Regions from separate parts of the Ensifer sp. M14 genome, predicted to be linked through region 2. Evidence: riboswitches for the same ligand, from Rfam matches in the RefSeq annotation. Region 2 holds a riboswitch; the other holds the start of a gene.
The links. Region 2 has a riboswitch for FMN ahead of BLJAPNOD_RS16720 (DMT family transporter). Riboswitches for the same ligand answer to the same signal wherever they lie in the genome.

Region 1 (7,240 bases), 1.3 Mb from region 2:
TGTATCGGTCAAAAGTCGCGTCAACACCGGCATCCCCTCTTGCCCCGTTAGACGTTCGTTAATGAAAAGATTTGTTCAGAGATTAGCCAGTGTCAATCGAAATCTGAAACGATCTCTTCAAAATTGCGATTGACTCCAATTGTGACAGCGATGTTTAATCTGTCACAAACTGGCGTTAGACCAGTTCAGGGGAACCGATTTGACCAGCAAGGCGACATCCACAACGGTGTCGGATGTGATCAATGCCCACTTCACCGCGCTGACCCGCGCGGAAAGGCAGTTGGCCGAGACACTTCTCGACAATTATCCCGTATCGGGGCTCGGTTCGATCACCACGGTCGCCGAGAACGCGGGCGTGTCGACGCCGACGGTCGCGCGCATGGTGCAAAAGCTTGGTTTCAAAGGCTTTCCCGATTTCCAGTCGCGGCTGCACCAGGAGCTGGAAGCGACGATTTCCAACCCGATCACCAAGCATGACCGCTGGGCCGCGAGCGCACCGGGCACCCACACGCTCAACCGATTTGCCGACGCCGCGATGAACAACATGCGCGAGACGCTGTCGCAGATCGAACCGCAGGAATTCGACGCGGCGGTGGCGCTTGTCGCCGACCGCAAGCGCAACGTCTATCTGCTGGGCGGCCGCATCACCCGCGCCGTTGCCGATTATCTCTTCACCCATCTGCAGGTCATCCGCCCTGGTGTCACCGAAATTGCCTCCAATGCCAGCGCCTGGCCGCATTACGTGCTCGACATGCGCCATGGCGACGTGCTGATTCTCTTCGACATCCGCCGCTACGAGCAGGAGATGGAGACACTCGCGAAATCCGCCCGCGACCGGGGCGTCGAGATCGTGCTCTTTACCGATCGCTGGAGTTCGCCGGTCGCCAAATCCGCCTCCAAGGTCTTCCGCTCGCAGATCGAGGTGCCGTCCGCCTGGGACAGTTCGGTGGTCATCCTGTTTCTGGTCGAAGCCCTGATCGAAGCCGTGCAGAGTTCCAACTGGGACGCGACCCGCGACCGGATGAAGACGCTCGAGGGGCTGTTCGATTCGACCCGCATCTTTCGCAAACCGGTTTAGGAGGGACAGCCGGAACGTTCACGAAGTTTTATGCACATGTGTTTCAGTGAAGGCGCCGTGTCGGAAAAAGATTTGTTCTTCCAACGACATGCGCGGCGCGAACAGACAGATCGCTGTCACACAAGTTTCATAGCATCTCTTTAACAGCATCGCCGAAATTGACTGAAAACCCATAACAAGGAGAACGCCAGTGATTTCAACGACTCAACGCCTGCTCTCACTTTCCACCGCCATTCTCTTGGCAACGACGGCCATTGCCGCTGCCGAGCCGAGCGCAGAGCTTATCGAAGCCGCCAAGAAGGAAGGCATGCTGACCACCGTCGCCCTGCCCCACGACTGGTGCGGCTATGGCGACGTCATCGCTGCCTTCAAGGCCAAGTATCCGGAAATCCAGGTCAACGAACTGAACCCGGACGCCGGCTCGGCCGACGAAGTCGAAGCCGTCAAGGCCAACAAGGACAACAAGGGCCCGCAGGCGCCTGACGTTGTCGACGTCGGTCTCGCCTTCGGTCCGCAGATGAAGGCCGAAGGCCTGCTGCAACCCTACAAGGTCTCCACATGGGACGAAATTCCAGATAGCGTCAAGGATGCCGAAGGCTACTGGTACGGCGACTATTACGGCGTGATGTCCTTCATCGTGAACAAGGACCTCGTCGCCAACGCGCCGAAGGACTGGGCTGATCTGCTGAAGCCGGAATATGCCGGCCAGGTGGCACTCGCCGGTGACCCGCGCGCCTCGAACCAGGCGATCCTCGGCGTTCTCGCCGCTGGCCTCGCCAAGGGTGCAAAGTCCGGCAAGGAAGCCGGCGAAGCCGGTCTCGGCTACTTCGCCGAGTTGAACAAGGCCGGCAACTTCGTTCCGGTTATCGGCAAGTCCGGCACGCTGGCCCAGGGCTCGACCCCGATCATCGTCGCCTGGGACTACAACGCTCTCGGTTGGGCAAAGACGCTGAACGGCAACCCGCCGACCGAAGTCGTCGTTCCTGCAAGCGGCGTTCTCGCCGGCGTCTACGTTCAGGGCATCTCGGCCTATGCGCCGCACCCGAATGCAGCGAAGCTGTGGATGGAGCACCTCTATTCCGACGAAGGTCAGCTCGGCTGGCTGAAGGGCTTCTGCCACCCGACCCGCTTCAACGCCATGGTCAAGGCCGGCAAGGTTCCGCAGGAACTGATCGACGCCCTGCCGCCGGCAGCTGCCTACGAGAAGGCCTACTTCCCGACGCTCGAAGAAGTCGATGCCAACAAGGCAGCGGTCACCGGCGCCTGGGATTCCGTGGTCGGCGCCAACGTTCAGTAAGCGTTTCCACACTCGATCCTGCCCCGGCCGGTTTTCCGGCCGGGGCAGATGCTATAACCATAAGAAATTCAATGAACGACCGCGTCCGTAGCGCGGCATCTCGGGGCGAACGGAATGTCATCTGCTCACACCGGCGCCAGGCCACCTGCGCGCCGTCTTCCGCTTCACTGGCTCGGCGTCCTGCCCTTTGCAGCGTTCGTGTTCCTTTTTCTGATTCTGCCAACGATGAAGATCGTGGTCGGCGCCTTCCAGACGCCTGATGGCAGCTTTACGTTCGACAACGTCATCGGTCTGTTCAGGCCGTCGATCCTGTCGGCCTACTGGATCTCCATCAAGATCAGCATTGCCTCGGCGCTTCTCGGCTGCCTGATCGGCTTTGCTATTGCGTCTGCCGTCGTCTTCGGCGGGTTGCCGAAATGGATTCGCGGACCGCTTCTGACCTTTTCCGGCGTCGCCTCGAACTTCGCCGGCGTGCCGCTCGCCTTCGCGTTTCTGGCGACGCTCGGTCCCGTTGGCATCCTCACCGTCTTCCTGCGCTCGAACTTCGGTCTCGACCTCAGACTGCTCGGCTTCAACCTCCTGTCGTTCTGGGGGCTCACCGTCACCTATCTGTTCTTCCAGATTCCGCTGATGATCCTCATCATCACCCCGGCTCTCGACGGATTGAAGCGCGAGTGGCGCGAGGCCGCCGAAATTCTCGGTGCCACGGGCTTGCAGTACTGGCGCATGGTCGCTTTCCCGATCCTGCTGCCCTCGCTTCTCGGCACCCTCGCGCTCCTCTTCGCAAACGCCTTCGGAGCCGTCGCGACCGCAATCGCACTCACCGGCTCGTCGCTCTCGATCGTCCCCATCCTGCTCTTCGCCCAGATCCGCGGCGACGTTCTCGGCAACCCGCACCTCGGCTACGCGCTTGCCTTCGGCATGATCGTCGTCACGGGCATCGCCAACGCGATCTACATCTGGCTTCGCGCCCGCAGCGAGAGGTGGCTGAAATGAAGAAGATATGGGCCTGGGGGGCCCTGATTTTCGGCCTCCTCTATTTCACCCTGCCGCTCATCGGCATGACGAACTTCTCGCTGAAGATGCGCCGCGGCGAGTATTCGTTCGACGCCTATGCAAAGGTCTTCAGCGATCCGCGCTTCCAGGAGACCTTCACCTATTCCATCATGCAGGCACTGTTCACCATCGCCTTCGGCGTGCTGCTTGTGGTGCCGACGGCCTACTGGGTTCGCCTGAAGCTACCTGGCTTGCGGCCCTACATCGAGTTCATCACGCTGCTGCCGCTCGTCATTCCGGCAATCGTCATCGTCTTCGGCTATATCCGTCTCTACAACACCTCGAGCTGGCTGCCGCTCACCGGATCGATCGCCGGCACCAATGTGCTCCTGATGTTCGGCTACGCCATTCTTGCGCTTCCCTATATGTACCGGGCGGTGGACACGGGTCTGCGGACGATCGACATCGCCACCCTGACCGAAGCCGCTCAAAGCCTCGGCGCGGGATGGGCGACCATTCTGGGGCGGATCATCCTGCCGAATGTTCTGGTCGCGGTACTCTCCGGCGCCTTCCTGACCTTCGCCATCGTTATCGGCGAGTTCACCATGGCAGCGCTTTTGAACAGGCCGGCCTTCGGTCCGTATATGCAGCTTCTGGGCGCCAACCGCGCCTATGAGCCAGCCGCCCTCGCCGTTATCGCGTTCGGCATCACCTGGGGCTGCCTCGGCCTCATCCAGCTCGTCTCGCGCTTTCAAAAAAGCGCGCCTCCCAAGGCCTGAGGATCGGTCCATATGAGTTTCCTGACACTGACCAACATCCAGAAATCCTTCGGCCCCGTGCAAGTCGTGCATGGCTTCGACATGGCAATCGAGAAGGGCGAGTTCGTCTCGTTCCTTGGGCCCTCGGGCTGCGGCAAGACGACCGTGCTGCGCATGATCGCCGGCTTCGAGACGCCATCCAGCGGATCCATTGTCATCGATGGCAAGGACCAGGGCACGCTGAAGCCGAACCAGCGCAACATCGGCATGGTGTTCCAGGCCTATGCGCTGTTTCCCAACATGAATGTGCACGACAACGTCGCCTTCGGCCTGAAGGTCGCCGGCGCGCCGAAGGCGGAGACCGATACGCGCGTCAAGGAGATGCTGAGCCTGATCAAGCTCGAGCACCTGGCCGACCGTTTCCCCTACCAGCTGTCCGGCGGCCAGCAGCAGCGCGTTGCGCTGGCGCGCGCGCTCGCCGTCAAGCCGCAGGTGCTGTTGCTCGACGAGCCGCTCTCGGCGCTCGACGCCAAGATCCGCGTGTCGCTGCGCGAGGAAATCCGCCAGATCCAGCAGCAGCTCGGCATCACCACCGTCTTCGTCACCCATGACCAGGAAGAGGCGCTGTCGATCTCGGATCGCATCGTCGTGATGAATGGCGGCCGTGCCGACCAGATCGGCACGCCGTTCGAGATCTACAACACGCCTGCCACCCGCTTCGTCGCTTCCTTCGTCGGCACGCTCAACATCATCGAAGCCAAGGTCGCAGACCCTGCCTCTGGCGCCGTCACCATCGGCAACCAGCAGGTCTCGCTGAAGGAGCAGATTTCCGGCATGAAGGGCGGCGACAACATTTCGCTCGCGCTGCGCCCGGAAGCAGGCTCGATCGCCGACAGCGCCAAGGGCGATACGGCGCTGACCGGAGAGGTGGTTTCGACCAGCTTCCTCGGCTCGGTCATCCGCACCAAGCTGCGCATCGGCGGCGATGTCATCTCTTTCGACATGTTCAACGATCCCGGCCTGACGCCCCCAACGTTCGGCGACAACGTCACGCTGCGTTTCGCTGCCAAGGATCTGCTGGTCATCCGAGAGTAACGTCGGACCTGAGAAGGCACCGCGCTGCCGGAATCATTTCGCCCGGCAGCGGCAGACCGTGGAAAAATCTGTCGTAATTTCCAGGATTTTCGTCGCGCCACGCGTTTGACCACGCGTGGCCGATCTATATAGTCGGCCCTGTTCTCAGGGCGGGGTGAAACTCCCCACCGGCGGTAGCGATCGAAAGGTCGAAGCCCGCGAGCGCTTCGAGGGCTTTCCTCGAGGGTCAGCAGATCCGGTCAGATTCCGGAGCCGACGGTCACAGTCCGGATGGAAGAGAGCAAGCAGGAACGTGGACCCCACGCCGGGGCTTCGCGCGCATGCATGTTCGCCCGACGGGAAAATTGGAAACGCCAAACCCTGGAAGGCTTGAGACCCATGACTATTCTTTCCCACCCCACCGCCAAGATCGCGATCGTTCGTGCCCGCTGGCATGCCGACATCGTTGATCGTTGCGTCGATGCCTTTGTCGCCCAATGGACGAAGCTCGGCGGTTCGGCCGCCGATGTCGAGATCTTCGATGTGCCAGGCGCACTCGAGATCCCGCTGCATGCCCAGAAGCTTGCCAGGACCGGCCGCTATGCCGCAATCCTCGGCACCGCCTTCGTCGTCGATGGCGGCATCTACCGGCATGATTTCGTCGCCGGCACCGTGCTCGACGGCATGATGCGCGTCCAGCTCGACACCGACGTGCCGGTGCTTTCCGCCGTGCTGACCCCGCACAATTTCCAGGAAAGCTCGCCGCTGATCGCCTTCTTCCGCGAGCACTTCGTCGCCAAGGGCGAAGAGGCCGCCAATGCCTGCGCCCAGATCCTCGACGCCCGCGCCAAGCTGGCTCTGGTCAACGCCTGATCTGACACTTCACTGCATCGCACCCGGCAGCCCCTCATCCGGCCTGCCAGCCACCTTCTCCCCGCCTGCGGGGAGAAGGACATGCGTGGCACGCTCTCACGCCCAACACCTCCACCTGACGGCTTCAGCCTTTGCCTCCCTCCGCTGCAGTGATCGGAACCAGCAAAGCGGCTGACGAGGCCGTCGCACGGCATGACCGCGCTGGGTTCACGGAAGAGCGATGACGACGCCACACGCTCGACCGTCCCCTCTCCCCGCCTGCGGGGAGAGGGCTAGGGTGAGGGGCAGCTCCAGACAAAGCGCGTGAAGGACAAATCCACGCGAAGGCGCACGAGGCTTCCTTGAATCAACCTCTGAACCACCTGAATCGACCCGTCAGCACAGGCCGCCAAACAGCTGTTTCGACTCGGCAATTCAAGGCACTCAATGCGCCGGCCCGGCCTCGGCAAGACAACGTTCCAGCGCCGCCATCCGGTGGCGATGGCCGGCTGCCTCGAAGCCGACGACGGTCACGAAAGGCGCGAACATCACGATGATCAGGCAGATCGCCATATCGACGCCCGCCATCGCCGCTACGATCGACGCCGCTAGCACAAGCACCGTTCCGGCCAGCAGCCACGCATGCAGCGGCTCCGCCTGCCGCAGCAGATAGGCATACATGCCGTAGACCAGGCCGATGTAGGCCCCGACCGGAATGACCACGGTCAGAACGGTTGCCAGTGAGCTGATATGCGCCTTGTGTTCGATGTAATAGGCAGCCACATGCAGACCCGCGCCAGTGGCAACGATGGCGGCAAAGATGAAGATGTGCCCGTAGCCCCAGACGAAGGAACGCCTGCGGTGCGCATGCAGGACCTCGGCGCTCGGCAACAGGAAATAGATCCACCACATGCCGAAGGTGAGCCCGGTGCCGGCAAGGCAGACGAGCGCCACGTCGAGGTTCCAGCCCTCCCCGTCGACGACAGCGGTGATCGAGGCGACGGTGCCGACCACACCTTCGCCGAGCGCGATGATCGCCAGAAGACCGTAGCGTTCGGCGATGTGGTGTGCATGCCAGGGCGTGCCGCCATGCCGCGTCTCGGCGATATAGGGCCCGAGCATCTCGATCGCCGTCAGCACCACGGCCATGGCGATGGACACGGTGAGCGAGAAATCGAAGAAGAT
Region 2 (7,240 bases):
AGATCAACGCGACGGACGACGATCCGGAACCCTCTGCGATCTATCAGGTTGGCACGATTGCCAATGTTCTGCAGCTGCTGAAGCTGCCCGACGGCACCGTCAAGGTGCTGGTCGAAGGGCGCACGCGCGCCAAGATCGACAGCTACACGCCGCGCGAAGAATTCTACGAAGCGTCAGCACAGGCGCTCGACGAGCCGGAAGAAGATCCGGTCGAGATCGAGGCGCTCAGCCGCTCGGTCGTCTCCGAATTCGAAAGCTACGTGAAGCTCAACAAGAAAATCTCTCCTGAGGTCGTCGGCGTTGCGAGCCAGATCGAAGATTATTCGAAGCTTGCCGACACCGTCGCATCGCATCTCTCGATCAAGATCGTCGAAAAGCAGGAAATGCTGGAAACCACCAGCGTGAAGATGCGCCTCGAAAAGGCGCTGGGCTTCATGGAAGGTGAGATCTCCGTCCTGCAGGTGGAAAAGCGTATCCGCTCGCGCGTCAAGCGCCAGATGGAGAAGACCCAGCGCGAGTACTACCTCAACGAACAGATGAAGGCGATCCAGAAGGAACTCGGCGACGGCGAAGACGGCCGCGACGAGATGGCCGAAATCGAAGAGCGGATCGCCAAGACCAAGCTTTCCAAGGAAGCCCGTGAAAAGGCTGATGCGGAGCTGAAGAAGCTGCGCCAGATGAGCCCGATGTCGGCGGAAGCAACCGTCGTGCGTAACTATCTGGATTGGCTGCTGGGAATGCCCTGGGGCAAGAAGTCCAAGATCAAGACTGACCTGAACCATGCCGAGGAAGTGCTCAACGTCGATCACTTCGGCCTCGACAAGGTCAAGGAACGCATCGTCGAGTACCTAGCCGTTCAGGCGCGTTCGACCAAGATCAAGGGCCCGATCCTGTGCCTCGTCGGCCCTCCGGGCGTCGGCAAGACCTCGCTTGCCAAGTCGATCGCCAAGGCGACCGGCCGTGAATACGTGCGCATGGCTCTGGGCGGCGTTCGTGACGAAGCGGAAATCCGCGGTCACCGTCGCACCTACATCGGTTCGATGCCCGGCAAGGTCGTCCAGTCGATGAAGAAGGCGAAGAAGTCCAACCCGCTCTTCCTGTTCGACGAGATCGACAAGATGGGCCAGGACTTCCGTGGCGACCCGTCGTCGGCCCTGTTGGAGGTGCTGGATCCGGAACAGAACTCGACCTTCATGGATCACTACCTGGAAGTCGAATATGATCTGTCCAACGTGATGTTCATCACCACGGCGAACACGCTGAATATTCCGGCGCCGTTGATGGACCGCATGGAAGTGATCCGTATCGCCGGCTACACCGAAGAGGAAAAGCTTGAGATCGCCAAGCGGCACCTGCTGCCGAAGGCGATCCGCGATCATGCGCTGCAGCCGAAGGAGTTTTCGGTCACCGACGGTGCGCTGATGGCGATCATCCAGACCTACACGCGTGAAGCGGGCGTTCGCAACTTCGAGCGTGAACTGATGAAGCTCGCCCGCAAGGCGGTCACCGAGATCATCAAGGGCAAGGCCAAGTCAGTGGCCGTCACCGCTGAAAATATCCCGGATTACCTGGGTGTGCCGCGGTACCGTCACGGCGAAGCCGAGCGCGACGATCAGATCGGTGTGGTCACAGGACTTGCCTGGACAGAGGTCGGCGGCGAACTGCTGACGATCGAAGGTGTCATGATGCCCGGCAAGGGCCGCATGACCGTCACAGGCAACCTGCGCGATGTGATGAAGGAATCGATTTCTGCGGCGGCGTCCTACGTCCGTTCGCGCGCGATCGACTTCGGCATCGAGCCACCGCTGTTCGACAAGCGCGACATCCACGTGCACTTGCCGGAAGGCGCAACGCCCAAGGATGGTCCTTCGGCCGGTGTTGCCATGGCAACGGCGATCGTCTCTGTGATGACCGGTATTCCGATCTCCAAGGATGTGGCGATGACGGGTGAGATCACCCTTCGCGGCCGCGTGCTGCCGATCGGCGGTCTGAAGGAAAAACTGCTGGCGGCCGTCCGCGGTGGCATCAAGAAGGTGCTGATCCCCGAGGAGAATGCCAAGGATCTGGCCGAGATTCCGGATAACGTGAAGAACGTGCTGGAGATCATCCCGGTCTCGCGCATGGGTGAAGTGCTCGAACACGCTCTCATCCGCGTCCCGGAGCCGATCGAATGGGACCCGGCAAATGAGCCGGCAACCGTCGCCGCGGTTGATTCGCAGGACGAAGCGGGCGCTTCCATCGCCCACTGATCGACAGGGCCGGCGGGTGCAATTGTGCTCGTCTCAGGCTCATTTGGCAGAAAAACAAGGAAGACCGGCCCCTGGCCGGTCTTTTTTGTTGTAAAAGCATGCCGCAAGCCTTGCATTCCAAGGGATTAGGCGCAATTGGGAATGGCAAGACGCGGGCGATGCGCAAGCCGCCGCGGCTTAAAAACACAGTCGTTTCGAACCATTTTGAAAGGGGTGGAAACATGAACAAAAATGAGCTCGTGTCTGCCGTTGCTGAGAAGGCCGGACTTTCCAAGACCGACGCATCTTCCGCAGTTGATGCAGTTTTCGAGACCATCCAGGCTGAACTGAAGAACGGTGGCGACATTCGCCTCGTCGGTTTCGGCAATTTCTCCGTTTCGCGTCGCGAAGCCTCCAAGGGCCGCAACCCGTCCACGGGCGCTGAAGTTGACATCCCGGCACGTAACGTTCCGAAGTTCACGGCCGGCAAGGGCCTGAAGGATGCCGTTAACGGCTGATAAGTTTGCTTGACGGCCGGATACGAGGCCGGCAGTCCAAGTCTCGAAGGGTTCGGCTCACGCCGGACCCTTCTGCATTTTCGGGTGGCCTTGCAGCAGCGCAGTCTTTGGTCTACGGCTCAGCGTATTCTCAGGGCGGGGTGAAAGTCCCCACCGGCGGTAAGGGCTTCGGCCCAAGCCCGCGAGCACTTTCAACCTCTGTGGGCTGGAAGGATAGCAGATCCGGTGTAATTCCGGAGCCGACGGTCAAAGTCCGGATGAAAGAGAATGATCGTGGGTGCGAAGGGCGGGCCGTCCGTCGTCGTACCCTGCGCTCATGCGTCCTGATTTGTGTTGGTCCCTGTTTGTGGATGAAGGACATGAATCAGACTACCCAAATGCGTTTCACCTCCCGTGCCATTGCCGGTGCCGCCTGGATGGTACTGGCCGGCGTTGCCTTTGCCTTGCTGAATGTCGTCACGCAATGGATGACGATGCAGCTCGGCTTTTCCGCCACCTCGACCGCCTTCTGGCAATATGCATTCGCGCTTATCTTCTCCCTGCCGTTCCTGTTCCGGGTCGGCCTGTCGGCGATGCGCACCGACTATCCCTGGCGTCACGTCGTTCGTGTCGGCCTCGCAGCCCTGGGGGTCGGGGCCTGGGTTTCGGGCCTGGCCTCCGTCCCGATCTGGCAGGCGATCGCGCTGGTGATGACCTCGCCGTTCTTCATCATTCTCGGGGCACGCCTCTTCCTCGGCGAACGCGTCGGCGCGTCCCGTTGGGGCGCGGCGGCAGTTGGTTTTGCCGGTGCCGCGATCATCCTGCAGCCCTGGTCGGAGAGCTTCACCTGGGCAGCCTTGCTGCCGGTTCTCTCGGCGCTGCTCTGGGGTGCGTCGTCGCTGATCACGAAGAGCCTGACGGGCATCGAGCGCCCGGAGACGATTACCGTCTGGCTGCTCGTGCTTCTGACGCCGATCAACGGCGCCATGGCGCTGTCGGCAGGGTTTGTCGTGCCGAGCGGCGCCATGCTCGCGCTGCTGGCGCTGGCGGGGCTCCTGACCGTCGTGGCACAGTATCTCTTGACGCTGGCCTACACGGTCGCCGATGCCGCCTATGTGCAACCTTTCGACGATCTCAAGCTGCCGCTCAACGTTCTCGCCGGCTGGCTCGTCTTCGGTTATGCGCCGAGCGGCTATCTCTGGCTGGGAGCCGTACTGATCCTCGGCGCCTCGCTCTTCATCATGCGCAACGAGATGAAACGTGAGCGTGCGAGCGCGTAAGGCGCCGCTGCACAACAAAGCTGCGGGATTGTCATGCGCCTGTCATCGCCATCCCGCAGAACCCCCTTGTTTTGGATATTCGACATGGGGGATTTCATGACCATTTCATCATGCAGAACGGCGCTTGCCGCCATGCTTCTTGCGTCCGTTGCTTTTCCGGCTGCTGCCGAACCGGTGTTCAACCGTATTGCGTCCTTCGCCGTTGCCGACAATCTGGAAGGTGACGCCCGCAAGGAAGCGACATCTGCGGAAATCATCACCGCCACCGAAGACGGCAACACGCTGATCTATTCCGATAGCCCGGGCAAGCGCATCGGCCTCATCGACATCACCGACGCCAAGGCGCCGAAGGCCGCCGGCATCGTTTCGTTCGAAGGGGAGCCGACGTCGGTGACCGTTGCCGGTACCAAGGCGCTGGTTGCCGTCAACACGCGCGAAAGCTTTACCAAGCCTTCCGGCTTCCTCGCCACCGTCGACGTCGCCACCAAAAAGGTCGACGCGACCTGTGATCTCGGCGGTCAGCCGGACTCCGTCGCAGTCAACAAGGACCGCACCCTCGCTGCAATCGCCATCGAGAACGAGCGCGACGAAGAGGTCAACGACGGCAAGATCCCGCAGATGCCTGCCGGCGACCTGGTGATCCTGTCGCTGAAGGACGGCGCTGCCGATTGCACGACGATCAAGCATGTGACCCTGACGGGGCTTGCCGACGTTGCTGGCGACGATCCGGAGCCGGAATTCGTTTCCTTCAACGGCAAGGACGAGATCGCGCTGACACTGCAGGAGAACAACCACATCGTCATCATCGATGCCAAGGCGGCGGTGGTTAAGACGCATTTCTCCGCAGGCAGCGTCGACCTCAAGGACATCGACACCAAGCGCGACGGCACGATCGCCTTCAAGGACGAACAACCGGGCCGCAAGCGCGAGCCTGACGCTGTCAAGTGGCTCGACGACAGCCGCATCGTCGTTGCCAACGAAGGCGACTATGAGGGCGGTTCGCGCGGTTTCACCATCTTCGATACGACCGGCAAGGTCCTGTTCGAATCGGGCGCCAGCTTCGAGCAGGCGATCGCGTCGATCGGGCATTACCCGGAGAAGCGCTCGTCGGCCAAGGGCGTCGAGCCGGAGGGCCTCGAGGCCGCGAAATTCGGCGACGACAATCTGTTCTTCGTGCTTGCCGAACGCGCATCCGTTGTCGGCGTCTACAAGGACACCGGCGCCGAGCCGGAACTGCTGCAATTGCTGCCGTCGGGTATCTCGCCGGAAGGTGCCGTCGCGATCCCGTCGCGAAATCTGCTTGCGACCGCCAACGAGGTCGACCTCGGCGAGGACGGTGGCGCCCGCTCGCATGTGATGATCTATGAGCGCGGCGAAGGCGAAGCCGCCTATCCGCAGATCCGCTCGGCCGACAAGGATGGTCTGCCCGTCGGCTTCGGCGCACTTTCGGGCCTGGCAGCCGTTGCCGACAAGCCGGGCTTCCTGCGCGCCGTCAACGATTCGGTCTACGCATCCCAACCGACCATCTTCACCATCGACGCGACGCAGAAGCCGGCGCTGATCACCGAAACGCTTCGCATCACCCGCGATGGCGCGCCGGCACAGAAACTCGACATCGAAGGCATCGCCAATGATGGGGAAGGGGGCTTCTGGCTTGCTTCCGAAGGCAACGCCGACAAGCTCTATAGCCATGCACTGCTGCGCGTGAACAAGAAGGGCGAAATCAAGAAGGAGATCGCTCTTCCCGAGGCACTCCGTTCCGGCGAAACTCGCTTCGGCTTCGAAGGCGTGACGGTCGTCGGCGAAGGCGATGATCAGGTTCTCTGGATGGCCGTCCAGCGCGAATGGAAGGACGACGATAAGGGCTTCGTCAAGCTCGTCTCCTACAAGCCGTCAAGCGAGGAATGGGGTGCAGTCCGCTATCCGCTCGAAAAGGCAGATGGCGGCTGGGTCGGCCTCTCGGAAATCTCGGTGCACGGCGACTACGCCTACATCATCGAACGCGACAACCTGATCGGTCAGGCCGCCAAGCTCAAGAAGCTCTACCGTGTCGCGCTTGCCGAGTTGAAGCCGGCAGCGCTCGGCGACGCGCTTCCGGTCGTCAAGAAGGAAGAGGTTCGTGACCTCATTCCCGATCTGAAGGCTCTCAATGGCTACGTCGTCGACAAGGTAGAAGGGTTTACCGTCGATGCCGCCGGCAACGGCTATGTCGTCACCGACAATGACGGTGTCGACGATTCCTCCGGCGAAACGCTGTTCTTCTCCATCGGAGCCATCGACGCGATGTAAGCGTCAGGCCAGGAGAAAAACGGAAGAGGCCGGGACATGATGTCCCGGCCTCTTTCTGTTTTGGCTATCCGTAATTGTGCGGGGGAAGGGCGGACCTAGCGAGCGACCGCGATCTGGGCCGCTTCCGCCTCATCCTTGCGCTTGCGGATCTCGTCTGTCTTGTCGACGAGCTTGCCGACGATATCGAAGAGCTGGTCGAGCTCCTTGTCGTCGAGTGCCGAGAAGATTTCCTCGATCAGCTGTTTGCGCGGGTGTTCCGCTGCTTCCAGAATGATACGGCCTGTGTCGGTGATCGAGACGATCTTGGCGCGGCGGTCCTCGGGATCGGGCTTGCGCATGACCAGCCGGTCGCGCTCGAGGCCATCGATCGCTTCGGTGACGGTGCGCGGCGCGAAGTTCAGCGCGCAGGCGATATCCGTCGAACGACAGGGACCGAGCTTGCTCAGAAAAAACAGGAATTTGCTCCGCGCCAGCGAAACGCCTTCCTCCGTCATCGACTCGTTCACCAGCCGGTGAACGCGGTGATAAAGCTCAAACAGCCTGTCGGAAACTTCGAATGTCTTCTTCATGATCATCGTTGGAAAATTGTGAGGTGCCATGTCAAATGGCAGCAACATTATTGATAGTTACAATTGCTACATTTGTCGACTAAAACCTCTGCCGTTTCACGGTAACGCCCTTCGCAAACAAGAAACGGCCCCTGTCTTCGGAGGCCGTTTGACTTGTAGCGCCAAGAATTTCGCTCGTTCCGACTATGCCGCCCAGCGCGATGAACCGGCCGAAGGCGCGTAGCCGTGGCCGGAAGTCTCGGCGAGCGTGAAGCGGGCGATAAGCTCACGCAGACGACCTGCCTCCTGTGCCAGCGTCGCGCTTGCGGCATTCGCCTCTTCGACCATGGCGGCGTTCTGCTGGGTCACCTGATCCATCTGGTTGACAGCGGTGTTGA

Region 1: linked by a shared signal. The riboswitch ahead of BLJAPNOD_RS10190 (6,7-dimethyl-8-ribityllumazine synthase) and the one ahead of BLJAPNOD_RS16720 (DMT family transporter) in region 2 are both predicted to bind FMN.

What each region holds. Positions count from the first base shown of each region.
Region 1 covers NZ_QJNR01000004.1:2,132,928-2,140,167, reverse strand. Annotated here, with positions in the region: gene BLJAPNOD_RS10220 (N-formylglutamate amidohydrolase) at 1-24, opposite strand, end outside; gene BLJAPNOD_RS10215 (MurR/RpiR family transcriptional regulator) at 200-1,078, shown strand; gene BLJAPNOD_RS10210 (ABC transporter substrate-binding protein) at 1,269-2,375, shown strand; gene BLJAPNOD_RS10205 (ABC transporter permease subunit) at 2,490-3,371, shown strand; gene BLJAPNOD_RS10200 (ABC transporter permease) at 3,368-4,150, shown strand; gene BLJAPNOD_RS10195 (ABC transporter ATP-binding protein) at 4,163-5,224, shown strand; FMN riboswitch at 5,361-5,510, shown strand; gene BLJAPNOD_RS10190 (6,7-dimethyl-8-ribityllumazine synthase) at 5,603-6,076, shown strand; gene BLJAPNOD_RS10185 (low temperature requirement protein A) at 6,500-7,240, opposite strand, start outside.
Region 2 covers NZ_QJNR01000004.1:3,432,503-3,439,742, reverse strand. Annotated here, with positions in the region: gene lon (endopeptidase La) at 1-2,249, shown strand, start outside; gene hupB (DNA-binding protein HupB) at 2,471-2,746, shown strand; FMN riboswitch at 2,869-3,019, shown strand; gene BLJAPNOD_RS16720 (DMT family transporter) at 3,097-4,005, shown strand; gene BLJAPNOD_RS16715 (esterase-like activity of phytase family protein) at 4,090-6,294, shown strand; gene BLJAPNOD_RS16710 (MarR family transcriptional regulator) at 6,390-6,863, opposite strand; gene BLJAPNOD_RS16705 (HAMP domain-containing methyl-accepting chemotaxis protein) at 7,047-7,240, opposite strand, start outside.